3 regions of the Mesorhizobium sp. M1050 genome follow, and region 2 is predicted to be linked to each of the others. Evidence: predicted binding sites of a transcription regulator. Region 2 holds the regulator's gene; each other region holds the start of a gene.
The links. The regulator LexA, encoded in region 2, represses DNA repair genes until DNA is damaged. The targets are predictions, from matches to a motif close to TGTTCNNNNTGTGTTCNG.
Positions count from the first base shown of each region.

Region 1: the regulator LexA is predicted to act here: its motif matches at 2,073-2,090, upstream of NKH57_RS03295 (ImuA family protein).
Region 3: the regulator LexA is predicted to act here: its motif matches at 2,586-2,603, upstream of NKH57_RS03560 (DNA recombination protein RmuC).

Region 1 is NZ_JAMYMV010000003.1:197,499-201,906, reverse strand. Features, by position in the region: gene NKH57_RS03300 (DUF6504 family protein) at 1-1,046, opposite strand, end outside; gene NKH57_RS03295 (ImuA family protein) at 988-2,049, opposite strand; gene NKH57_RS03290 (metallopeptidase family protein) at 2,232-2,654, shown strand; gene NKH57_RS03285 (TetR/AcrR family transcriptional regulator) at 2,724-3,371, opposite strand; gene NKH57_RS03280 (hypothetical protein) at 3,541-4,227, shown strand; gene NKH57_RS03275 (DUF1737 domain-containing protein) at 4,214-4,408, opposite strand, start outside.
Region 2 is NZ_JAMYMV010000065.1:24,308-28,715, forward strand. Features, by position in the region: gene kynU (kynureninase) at 1-701, shown strand, start outside; gene lexA (transcriptional repressor LexA) at 1,145-1,897, shown strand; gene NKH57_RS26840 (ComEC/Rec2 family competence protein) at 1,891-4,356, opposite strand.
Region 3 is NZ_JAMYMV010000004.1:45,083-49,490, forward strand. Features, by position in the region: gene NKH57_RS03550 (cation diffusion facilitator family transporter) at 1-808, shown strand, start outside; gene NKH57_RS03555 (GFA family protein) at 871-1,275, shown strand; gene NKH57_RS03560 (DNA recombination protein RmuC) at 1,282-2,553, opposite strand; gene def (peptide deformylase) at 2,657-3,187, shown strand; gene fmt (methionyl-tRNA formyltransferase) at 3,193-4,146, shown strand; gene NKH57_RS03575 (GNAT family N-acetyltransferase) at 4,143-4,408, shown strand, end outside.

The DNA.
Region 1 (4,408 bases), on a different contig from region 2:
GGCTGCAGGACCGCGCCATCGCCGAGCCGGGCGCGGATGCGGTCGGCAAACAGCGCGATATCGGCGCCGTCGTCGATCACCTCGCCGGCAAGGTCGGCCTGCTGCATGTCGAAAACGGCTGATGTCAGCACCGAAAGCCGCACCAGATCGAAGCCATAGCCGGCATCGATATCCTGTTCGAGCGCCGCCAGCCGCTCGTGGAACAATTTCTGGATCAGCCGGGGCTCGCGCATCGGCCGCGAGGTGCCGATGGCGATGCGGCTGACGGCGCCGTCGACGCGAAAGAGCAGCAGCGCCAGCGCCCTGGCGCCCTCGCCGCGGCGCTCGAGGTCGATTTTCAAGGTCGTCGCCAGCATGCCCACCAGACGTTCAATGTCCTCGGTCAGGGTGACGGGCTCGGCCAGATGGCGTTCGACCGAAAGCGGCGCGACGGGAAGGCGCGGCGACACCGCCTCGTCGAGACGGCCAAGCGCCTGGTCGAGGCGCAAGAGCAGCAAGGCGCCGAAGCGGCGGGCGAGCGGCGCGCGCGGTGCCGCCATGACGGCGCCCGCCGTGCGCAGGCCGACGCTTTCCAGGCTGGCGCGGGTCGCCGGCTCGATGCGCAGCGCGGCCAGCGGCAGGGGTGCGAGCAGCGCTTCCTCCTCGCCGCCATCGACGATGCGGTCGCCGGCAAACCGTGCCGCCGCCCAGGCCGCACCCGGTGTCGCGGCAAGCCCGGCGCGGACGTCAAACCCCTGATGGAAGAAGCGCGACAGGATATTGTCCAGCATGGCGCGTTCGCCGCCGAACAGATGGGTGCAGCCGGTGACGTCGAGAAACAGGCCGTCCGCCCCGTCCAGCGCCACCAGCGGGGTGTAGCGGTCGCACCAGTCGGCAAGGCCTTCGAGCAGGCGGCGGTCGGCCTCCGGATCGGCCTCGACGATGTCGATCGACGGATGCATGGCGCGCGCATCGGCAATGCCCATGTCGCGCTTCAGGTGCAGCGCCTCAGCCCGCTCGTCGAGGGCCGAGATGCGTTGCGCGTTGCGGTCGCGATGGCTGATCACGAGCGGTGGGCGAGACGGCGGCAGGTGATCCGACGGCCGGGAACGCCAGGACCGCCCCAGACGCTGCCGCAGGATCCGTTCCACCGCCAGATAGGGAAACCAGAGGGACAGGATTCTTTGTCCGGCCTCTCTCTTCGCCCCTTCTATCGTCGCCCGCTCTTTCGTCGAATGCGCGTTCATCGGGGTTCCACTCCAGTGTGAATTGTCCAGGCAGGGCCGTGCGGCTCTTGCCGATGGTGAGGGTGAAGGCCGGGTGGCCGATCGAGCCGGCGAGCGGCCCGGCGATGGTGTCGCGCGGTACCGCCGGCGCCGACGCTACGATGAGACGGACGGGGGCCGCCGTCGGTTCGGGCTCTGCCGCCTGCCGCAGCAGGAACACCGGCCGGCCGGCACCTTGCGCCCGCGCATGCAGCCGGCGCGTCGCGGTCAGGTCCAGCCGCTGCGGATTGCCGCGAATTTCCAGGATGACGGCGGCGAGCGCCGTCATCCGGGCCGCCTCCTCGGCGACCCACAGCGCATCGACGAGTTTTGGCGCCTCGGAAAACAGCAATTGTTCCGGCTGGATGCCGAACGAGGCATGAAGCCCCCTGGCGTAGGGAAAGCCGGCTTCGCGGAAGATTTCCGTGGTGCCGATCCACAGCACCGGCAGCCCTTGCGCCTGCTTGAGGATCAGGCTGGTGAGCGACAGGGCGAAGCCGGCGACGGCCCCGGCATCGCGGGTTTGCGTGCCATGGATTTCGCTCAGGGCTGCCTTCGGCAGGCCGCCGCTCAGGGCGGCATCGAGACGCTCGACGCCGGTGGGCAGGTACGCATCCGGCAAAGCCGCGGCAATGCCACGTCGGACGATTGTGAGATCGGTATTGGGCGTGACATCGGTTTTGGCGTCAGCATCAGGGGTCGCTGCGGCCGGCGCCTGCAGGCGCTCGGGCAGCGTTCCCTCGATTTTCGCGATCTGGCGGCGCAGGGCAAAAACAGTTTCCCGCGCCACGGCGGTCATCGCCATGACGGTCAGCTTCCACTCACAATTGTTCCTGTTATGTTCCCTATAGATTCCAGAGGGTGCCGGAAGAGTCAAGCGGAGTCATGGGGAATTTATTCCTCTCCACCTGATGGTGCAGGCGCATCAGCCCGTTCATTTGCCGATTCCGGTGCGAAAGCCTATATGCCCGGATCAAAGGACAAAGCATGGCCCGCATCTACAAGACCCGCACCTGGCACGACGAACTCTCGCCCTCGATGGACGAAATGGAGTTCCTGGCGCTGGAGGCCTATGCCCATCTGCCGGAGGATTTTCGCAAGCTGACCGGCGAGATCGTCATCCAGATCGCCGAATTCCCGACCGACGAGATCATGGACGATCTGTCGCTGGAGACGCCCTTCGACCTGCTCGGCCTGTTCGAAGGACGCGGCATCGCCGAGCGCTGGAATCCGCAGACCGGCGAAGGCCCGAACCGCATCACGCTCTACCGCCGCGCCATCCTCGACTACTGGTCCGAGAACGAGGAAACGCTGGGCGACATCGTCACCCACGTGCTGATCCACGAGATCGGCCATCATTTTGGGCTGTCCGATGACGACATGGAGAAGATCGAAGAGGCGGCCGAGTAACTGGTTCCTAGCCGCGTGAAATGTCCACTCCACTCAAGTCGATCCAGAACTCAGCGGCGGCAAAGGCTTCTAAGATTTCGCTTCAGAGAGGTTGGTCATCCGGCTGATGAAAAGATGCAGCGCCTTCCGCAGGGCGAGCGATGGCGGCTCGGACGGATGCCACTGCGAAAAATGACCATCAACCACCATTCGTGCCAAGCCATAGACAAATGCACGAGCGGCAAGAACCAGATGATCGAAGTCTGCGTTCGCAGCCAGCTTACCCTGTTGTTGTGCTTGGGTCAGCAGGTCGATCATCTTCCGGCGAATGGCCTCATTCTGTCCGCGAAGACTGTCCGACCCGTCGAAATCAATCAGCGTTCGGGAACTGATGACCTGGAAATGCGTGGGATTGGCGATCGCCCATTCCAGATAGCCTTGTCCGATTGCTTCGAAGGCCACGATGGGATCTGCGCTGTCGACTTCTGAAAGTGCATCGGCCACGGCCTCTGCCAGCCTGCTCATGGCCTGTTCGGCTACCGCGGTCAGCAGCGCTGTTTTCGATTGAAAATGCCGGAAGGGGGCGCCGGGGGAAACGCCGGCCCGCTTTGCGGCTTCGCGCACGCTCACATGGTAAGGGCCGCCTTCCTCGACAAGTTGAATTGCAGCATCGATCAGCGCGTCCCGCAAATTGCCATGGTGGTAGCTGGTGCGGCGAGGCGCCTTGGCTTTTGCCATCCCTTTTCCTTCGTTCCGTAGAGCTGCTTCACGCGTCTGTAGCACGATCCGCGATTAATGTAATCAGCGTTTACAACGCAGGCAAGAGCATGTAATCAGTGATTACAACTGGGATCGGAACAGGCCTGCGGTCTTCGCGGCTGCCGTTTTCCCATATGAGGAGACGAACATGTTCGCCAGAACCGCCGAACCGCGCCGTCTGCAATCGCTCATTTCGCTTCAGAGGCCAGCCGAAGAACCCCAGCACGAGGAGAATTCCGCGAGTGTCCAGTTGAGCGCGGCTGCGCACAGCGCCAAGCTTTATCGGCTTGCCTCCGTCGCCGGGGTGGGAAGCGCGCTTATTCTTCTGGTCAACGCGGCTAAACGCAGTGCGCTCATCGCAACCACCGATCTGACGCAACTTCTCGCGCCAGTCGCCGAGATATTGGCGCTTGGTCTTGTCGTAGGCCTGTTTCTTGCGTTTGGCCGGCGTGCGGGCCTGTTCGGTACCATCGCGTTCGTTATCAACTTCGTTGCATTGGCAAGTTTGGTAGGTGTGGAAGTGGTGATCAATCTCGTATTTTCGAAACTTCCTCTGGCGACCATCATCGAGCTGCGCGCCGGTCCTCTCGGACTGGCTCTGGTCGTCAGTTCAGTTCTTTTTCTGCTCGGGACGCTCGCGTTTGTAACCTCTCTTGTCGTTGCAAGAGGCGTGCCGCGCATTCCACTCGCCCTCTATATCATTGGCGCGGTGCCTATCGCGCTCCGGGCGTTCGTGCCGGAGTTGGCGCTTGACCTGGGCTTGATGACGCTTGCGGCAGCGATCGCCTGGCTGGCCGGGTGGCTGTGGATGCGAGCGCCGACTACCAGTCGCTGAGCTTGGTGTCCGGCCCGTATTCCTGTCCGTCGATATCCTTGACCACGGCCTGGCCGCAGCACATCGCTTTGGCTTTCTTGTCGTAGGCATAGGTCGGCGAGCCGAACAGGTGCCAGCCCTTGTTCAGGGCGGCCGTGACCTTGTGGCAGAAGCTGGCATCGTCCGGGCCAGTCAGAAAGCG
Region 2 (4,408 bases):
TGGCGGCGCTGACGCGCATAGCTCATGCGGCCGGAGTGCTGATCGTCTGGGATCTATGCCACACCGCTGGCGCTCTGCCAGTCGAGCTCGATCATGCAAAAGCCGATTTCGCTGTCGGCTGCACCTACAAGTACCTCAACGGCGGTCCAGGCGCGCCGGCCTTCATCTATGCCGCGCAACGCCACCACGGCGCGATCAGCCAGCCGCTCAGCGGCTGGTGGGGGCATGCACGGCCCTTTGCCTTCGAACGAGGCTATGTTGCCGGCACCGGTATCCGCCGCTTTCTGTGCGGCACGCAGCCGGTCCTGTCGATGCGGGCGCTCAAAGGTGCGCTCGCAATCTGGAACGACGTCGACGTGGCGGCATTGCGAAAGAAAAGCGTCGCGCTGACCGAACTGTTCATCCAGCTCGTCGAAGCGAAGTGCGGCGCCTATGGCCTCACGCTGGAGAGCACCCGCGACGCGACCAGGCGCGGCAGCCAGGTGTCGTTCGTTCACGATCATGGCTATCAAATCATGCGGGCGCTGATCGAGCGCGGAGTGATCGGTGACTTCCGCGCGCCGTCAACCATCCGTTTCGGATTTACGCCGCTCTATGTCGGCTACAAGGACGTGTGGCTGGCGGTCGAGGTGCTGGAAGACATTCTGCGAACGGATGCATGGAAGGACCAGCGTTTCGCCGTCAAGGAGGCCGTGACCTGACGCAGTCGTCCCAACTGTTGTCGCATCGTTGCCTCTTGGTCGGATGATGGAGGGACGAATTTCCAGTGCACAAATCCGGTTGCCGCTGCTGGCCAACACTGGCATCAACAAATTAACCAAGGTTGGCATTTTGGCTTCGTTTCGTTCACGGCAGACGAACGCATGGAAGGCTGGAAATGCCCCGTCGCGGATCCATGGGCAGCTCATGCCAAAGCTTGGGCCAACGATGGGCGGCAGCCCATTAACCATAACAATTTCAATGCCGGAAAGCGCCTTGTGACGGCATGCCGTGATCACCCAAGCGCGCTGGCGCGCGCCAAATAATTTCAGCGGCCTTAACAGATTCATTAAACTTTAAACGGTTGCAGAACACAACTGGAACATATAGTGTTTGTTCTGGGTTTGTTTTCTGATTCTGGTTTTTAGGTACCCTGGGGGCCGCCATGCTGACACGCAAGCAACACGAACTGCTGATGTTCATTCATGAACGCCTGAAGGAAAGCGGCATTCCGCCATCCTTCGACGAGATGAAGGAGGCGCTCGACCTTGCCTCCAAATCCGGGATTCATCGTTTGATCACGGCACTGGAAGAGCGCGGCTTCATTCGCCGGCTGCCCAACCGGGCACGCGCGTTGGAAGTGCTGCGGCTGCCGGATTCGATCGCGCCCGGCCTCAACGCCGCAAAAAAATTCTCGCCAAGCGTCATCCAGGGCAGTCTTGGTCAGGCCAGCGTCGGCCAGGGCGGCCTTGGCCGGCAGATCAAGCCGACGTCTTCGCGGATGCCTTCAGCCGGCAATGACGACGACGTGGTCTCCGCCGTGTCGATCCCTGTGATGGGGCGCATCGCCGCCGGTGTGCCGATCGATGCCATCCAGCACCAGACCCATTCGATCTCGGTGCCGCCGGACATGATCATGGGAGGCGAGCACTATGCGCTGGAGGTCAAGGGCGACTCGATGATCGAGGCCGGCATCTTCGACGGCGACACCGTCATCATCCGCAACGCCGATACGGCGAGCCCTGGCGAGATCATCGTGGCGCTGGTGGATGAAGAGGAAGCGACGCTGAAGCGGTTCCGCCGCAAGGGTGCCTCGATTGCTCTCGAAGCCGCCAATCCGGCCTATGAGACGCGGATTTTCGGACCAGACCGGGTCAAGGTGCAGGGCAAGCTTGTCGGCCTGATCCGCCGTTACTGAGGCAGCTGCGGTTTAACGACGGGCTTGTCCGGTCTCTTGAAGGGCGGCAGGCCCCTCGCCTCACGCGAAAACTTACGTTGCACGTGCCAAGGCCGGTAGGGCCTACCCACCGCAAAGCTGACCGTTGCCGGCGTGGTCGCCGACTGGCGATCGAAGAAGACGGCAGCACTGCCATTGCGAGCCAGTTGCCGTTTGGTGATGACGAGAACCAGCGGGTTGTGACAAGCGTCATAGGCCGTCGCGTCGTTGATGACGATCAGGTCGGCGAAGCCGCAGGCTTTCCAGGTGTCCTTTCGGTCCTCGACATAGGCAATGATAGCTCCGGACGGATGCCTGGCGAGACAAACGCCTGATGTGCAATAGAATGGCGCTCCCGGCGGCATTTCAGCCGCATCCTCGACGTCGAATTGCCCGTCGCCTTCGTCGAACACCTCCGGCGCGATAATGCTTTCGGATGTCAGCGCACGCTTCCAGTTGTCGACGGTGAATTCGTTCGGCCTGGCCCGGCTGACCGCGAGTTCGCCGCCGCCAATCGGCAGCGCCACCAGCCTTGCATCCTCCGAGACCAGCACGTCAGGTACGCGCGTATCCGAGACGGTCAACAGGCCGGCAAGCGCGAAGGGAAGCGCTGCGAGCCGCAACCATGTGGTCGCCATCGTCGCGATGACCAAGGCAATCGTCACCAGCACGACGGATTGCTGCGAAATCAAACCGATTGCGTCGACTGGCGAACGCTCGGAAATCCATCCGGACATCGCGATCATCACCGTCAGGCCTTTGCCCATCAGATAGAGGGCCGGCCAGTCAAACCCGAATGGCATCAGCAGCGCGCTGGCGACAGCCAGGAACATCACGACTGTTACGATAGGCATGATGGCCAGGTTGGCGAATAGGCTGAGCGGCGACACACGCTGAAAATGCCAGATGGCAAACAGCGCCGTGGCGCTGCCGGCGATGATGGATGTCATGGCAAGGCCGCCTGCCGCCAGCAGGAATTTTCGCGTCAGGAAGCCGGGCAAGGATCGCTTTGGCGGCGGTGGCCTCGCTTTCCCCGCACGATGATCCGCCCAGCCGGCATAGGCGCCGACCAGCGCGGCCGTCGCGGCAAACGACATTTGAAAACTCGGGCCGACCACTTCATGCGGCGACACCATGATGACGGCGATCGCCGAGATCGCCAGATTGCGCATCGTCAGCGCAGCCCGATCAAACAGAACGGCAATCAGCATCACCGCCAGCATGATGAAACTGCGCTCGGCGGCAACGACGACGCCTGAGATGACAAGATAGGCGGCGATCGAGAACAGTGCGGCGGCCGCAGCATACTTCTTGACCGGGCGACGCGCGGAAAAATTCGGAAACAGAGCGAAGGCGCCACGCAGCAAACCCATGATGGTGCCAGCGACCAGCGCCATGTGCAGTCCGGAAATGGAGATGATGTGATAGATGCCGGTACGCCGCATCGCCTCGTTCACGTCATCGGGAATGCCGGCGCGAACGCCGACGATCAGCGCCGCGGCGATCTCGCCTTCGGCGCCACCGACGCTGCCCCTGATGTGATCGGCAATGGCTTCACGGGCTTTTTCGATCCCCGAGGAAAGCCGGGCCGCCAGCGGCATGCTATCGTCCTCGGTGACGACAAGTTTTGGATTGCCGAGAAAGAAACCGCTGCCGCCGATGCCGGCGAAATAGCTGTCGAAGGAGAAGTCGTAGCTGTCCGGCCGCACCGGCCCGGTCGGCGGCAACAGCTTGGCATATCCAGTGATTAGGGAACCGGCGGTCATGTCCGCCGGGATATTGCGTGCCGAAAGCCGCACCCGCTCCGGCGCATAGCGCAGTTTCGGCCTTGCAGTCGATGCCACGTCGATGGTCAGCCGGACGCGACCGCTCTCCATGCGTTCGAGCGAGACGACCCGGCCGGTCACTTGCGTCGAGATTTCCGAGCCCAGCATCTGCGTTCCGGCTCGCCATGTCTCGACCTTCGCGGCGAGCAGGCCGAGCGTGCACAAAAGTGCCGCCATGATGCACAGATGGGTCTTCGGCCAGGAATGCGAGACCAGCGCGCAGAGCCCGGCCAAGATGACGACTGCGACAGGCTTTGCGAAGTCCGGCTCCGCCGCCAGCGAAAAATAGCCGATCGCCCCGCTTGCCAGGCAGACCGGCACCAGCAGGAAGGCCACGCCTCGGTCGAGTTCCAGGCCCGCCGCCATGGCCAGGCTACGGCGCAGGCGCGGCGGTGATATCAGGCCAATCTGCCGGCGCACGCGCACGATCCTGCTGGCTTCGGCAGTTGGAACAGGGGCGGAGACACCGGCTTGCAAAGGCGCCTTGCCGGGTGCCGGCACGAGGGGCGATGGCTGCGGCAATGAAGCCGGCAGTGGCGCTGCAAACAGGGACCGCTCGCTGACGCCAATGACAGCGTCCTCGTCCTGATCCGAGCCCCAGCCTCGTCCAGCCATCGGGTCTGCCCCTTGCGCCCTCGACACCCTATGCTACATGAACGCCGGGCGC
Region 3 (4,408 bases), on a different contig from region 2:
GCTGCTCTACGGCATGCATCGCGCCGCCCGTCCGGCTGACCACACGCATCCGCTCGGTCACGGCCGCGAACTGTATTTCTGGAGTTTCATCGTCGCACTTCTCGTCTTTGCCGTGGGCGCCGGGGTATCGTTCTACGAGGGCGTGATCCACATCATGGCGCCGGAACCGGTCGCCAACGTCAAGGTGAACTATCTCGTCCTGGGCCTTTCCTTCCTGTTCGAAGGCAGCTCCTGGCTGGTGGCGCTGAAGGAGTTCCGCAATCAGAAGGGCAAGGAAGGCTGGCTGCGGGCCGTGCAGTCGAGCAAGGATCCGAGCGTCTACACCGTGCTGTTCGAGGACAGTGCGGCCCTTCTCGGCCTGATCGTCGCCTTCGCCGGCATCCTGGCGGCGGAACTGCTGGGGATGCCGGAACTCGACGGCGCCGCCTCGATCGGCATTGGGCTGATCCTTGGCGCGACGGCAATTTTCCTGGCCCGCGAAAGCAAGGGCCTACTGATCGGGGAGCCGGCCTCGCCCGAGGTGCAGAGACAGGTGCTGGCGATCGCCCAACAAGATCCGGCGGTGCAGCGGGCGAACGGCGTTCTGACCGTCCATATGGGGCCGGCAGAGATCGTTGCCGGGCTGAGCATCGAGTTCGAGGATCACCTGACGGCGCCGGAGATCGAAGCCTGTGTGGAGCGCCTGGAGGCGCGGCTACAGAAGGAGATGCCGGAGATCACACGGCTGTTCGTCAAGCCGCAGACCACCGGCACCTGGGAAAAGCGGCGCAAGCTGATCGAGACCGCATCCAATCCGGCGCCGGATTAGCGTTGCGCCATTGCCTCACGGTCTTGCCTCGCTAAGATTAACAACACTTTGGAGGAACGAAGATGAAAATCGACGGCGGCTGCCATTGTGGCGCCATCACCTACGAGGCGGAGGTCGATCCTGAAAAGACGAACATCTGCCACTGCACGGACTGCCAGCAACTGACCGGCACGGCTTTTCGCGTGACGGTTCCGGCGCTCGAAAGCAACTACCGCATCACCAAGGGTACGCCGAAAATCTACATCAAGACAGGATCGAGCGGCGCCAAGCGCGCGCAGGCCTTTTGCGGCGAGTGCGGCTCGCATCTATACGCCACATCGGTTGGCGACGGGCCGAAAGTCTATGGCATCCGGGTCGGCACGGCGAGGCAGCGCGATGAACTGGTTCCCCGGATGCAATACTGGCACCGCTCGGCATTGCACTGGCTGCCGGAATTTCAGGACATGACCACCGTCGAGGAGCAGTAGCGCTGTTCAATCGTCGCCTTCGACGACCCTCAGCCTGAGCTGCCCGGTCTTCGAATCGGCAACGCGAGCGCCCGTGTCAGCCTTTGCAGCGGGAGGCCGCGACGCGGCGTCCGCCGCGGCTTCGCCGTCGGCCTGCGCGCCGAACTCCAGCGCCTCGATCTTCTGGCCGCGCTTGGTGACCTTCGAAGTAGAAACCAGGATGTCGTCGATGTCCTTGGCGGACTGGCCGAAATGGACCTGCAGCTTGCGCACCCGCTCATCGACACGCGCAACATCCTCCATCAGCCGGATGACCTCGCCCTGGATCAGGTGCGCCTGTTCGCGCATGCGGGCGTCCTTGAGGATCGCCTGAATAACCTGGATCGACAGCATCAGCAGCGACGGCGAGACGATGACGACACGGGCGCGATGCGCCTTGTGGACGATCGCCTCGAAATTCTCATGGATCTCGGCGAACACCGATTCCGAAGGCACGAACATGAAGGCGGTGTCCTGGGTCTCGCCCTGGATCAGGTATTTTTCCGAGATATCGCGGACATGGATCTCGATGTCGCGGCGGAATGCCTGCGAGGCGACCTTCTGCAGGTCGGCGCCATCGGCGGCGCGGATGGCGTTCCAGGCTTCCAGCGGAAACTTGGCGTCGATGGCAAGCGACGGCGCGCCGTTCGGCATCTTCACCAGGCAGTCGGGCCGGCTGCCGTTCGACAGCGTCGCCTGGAATTCGTAGGCGCCGTGCGGCAGGCCGTCGGCGACGATCGCCTCCATGCGCGACTGACCGAAGGCGCCGCGCGTCTGCTTGTTGGAGAGTATCGCCTGCAACTGCACGACCTGGCCGGCGAGCGACTGGATGTTACCTTGCGCGACATCGATGATCGCCAGCCGCTCCTGCAATTTGGCCAGGCTTTCATGCGTCGATTTCGTCTGCTCGGTCATGGTCTGGCCGAGCCTGCCGGTCATGGCATCGAGACGCTGGCCGATCGACTGCGTCAATTCCGCTTGCCGCGCCCCGAACACTTCGGCGATGGCGCCCATGCGGCCCTGCATCTCGGCCTGGCTTTGCAGAATGCCGGCCATTCGCGCCTCGGCGTCGCGGGCATGATCGGCGGCTTCGGCGGCAGCGACTGCGCGCGCTTTGGCCGACCGCCACAGCGCGACAACGAGCGCCACGAACAGGCCGAGAACCAGCAAGGCGCCGAAGGCCAGCGCATGGCCGAGTGTGATCGTGGTGGCGCCAAGCCGGGCGACAGGTTCCGAAAGGATGGTGCTCAGATCATTCATGTGGACAGCATAAACGATTCGCCCTGATCGCACAGATCAAAACGTGAACGAGCTTCGCGCGCAACGGTTGACGCTTTTCGCTGGAGGTCTTAGGTGGAGCGCCATGCCGATCAAGCCGCTCATCATCCTTCCCGATCCCATCCTGCGCCAGGTTTCCAAGCCGGTGGAGCGTGTCGACGCGCCTTTGCGCAATTTAGCCGACGACATGCTGGCGACCATGTATGACGCGCCCGGCATCGGGCTGGCCGCAATCCAGATCGGCGAGCCGCTGCGCATGCTGGTGATCGATCTCGCCAAGGAAGACGAGGAGCCGGCGCCGCACGTCTTCATCAACCCGGAAATCCTGGAGAGCGCCGATGCGCGGTCCGTCTACGAGGAAGGCTGCCTGTCGATCCCGGACTATTATGCCGAGGTCGAGCGCCCGGCCGCCGTGCGGGTCAAGTATCTCGACCGTGACGGCAAATTGCAGGAGATGGAGGCCGAGGGCCTGATGGCGACCTGCCTGCAGCATGAGATCGACCACCTCAATGGTGTCTTGTTTATCGACCATATCTCGAAGCTGAAGCGCGACATGGTTGTGAAGAAATTCAAGAAGCTCGCCAGAGACAAGGCGCCGGGCAAGCTGGTGGGATAGGGGAAATGCCCCTTCGCGTCATCTTCATGGGCACGCCGGAGTTTTCGGTGCCGACGTTGCGCGCCATCGCCGAGGCCGGACATGAAGTCGCAGCCGTCTACACCCAGCCGCCGCGCGCCGCCGGACGGCGCGGGCTGGAACTGACGCCGTCGCCGGTGCAGCGCGAAGCGGAGCGGCTGGGCATCGAGGCGCGTACACCGACTTCGCTCAAAGGTGAGGCCGAGCAGGCCGCTTTCCGGGCCTTGCGGGCCGATGTAGCCGTGGTGGTCGCCTACGGCCTGCTGCTGCCGAAGGCGGTTCTGGAGGCGCCCCGGCTTGGCTGCATCAACGGCCATGCCTCGCTTTTGCCGCGCTGGCGGGGGGCTGCACCAATCCAGCGCGCCATCATGTCCGGCGACAGCGAAACCGGCATGATGGTGATGCGCATGGAAGAGGGTCTGGACACCGGTCCGGTCGGATTGGTTGAAAAATGCGCCATCGAGCCCGATATGACAGCCGGCGATCTGCACGATCGATTGATGAGCGTCGGCGCAACCCTGATGGTGGAAGCGCTGGCCCGACTGGAAAGGAACACGCTGACATTTGCCGACCAGGCGGTGGAAGGGGTGACCTACGCCAAGAAAGTCGATAAATCCGAGACGCGCGTGGACTGGACTCGCCCGGCGAGCGAGGTCCACAATCATATTCGTGGCTTGTCGCCCTTTCCCGGCGCCTGGTCGGAGATAGAAATTGGCGGCCGCCCGGAACGGCTGAAACTGCTTCGCTCGACGCTATCGCAAGGCCTGTCGCTTTCGGAAGATTTGGGCGAGTCGGGAGGAATTCTCGATGACCGGCTGACTGTCGCCTGCGGGGCAGGCGCGATCAGGCTGGTCGAAGTTCAACGGGCGGGCGGAAGGCCTGCTGCCGCGCAGGAGTTCCTGCGCGGGGCCAAGATCGAAAAAGGAATGAAATTCTCATGAGCATGATGTCGATACGCGCGGCGACGCCGCGGGATCGCGAGGCCATTCGCCTCGTCGAAGAGCACGCTTTTGGCCAGCAGGCGGAGGCCGGGCTGGTCGACGCGCTGGTGACCGGCGGCGACGTCGTCGCCGAACTGGTGGCGGAAGAAGACGGCCAGGTGGTCGGCCACATCCTGTTTTCCCGGCTGTTCGTCGAAAGCGGCGGCAAGAACTTCGCGGCCGTGGCGCTGGCGCCGTTGGCGGTGGAGCCTTCGTTCCATGG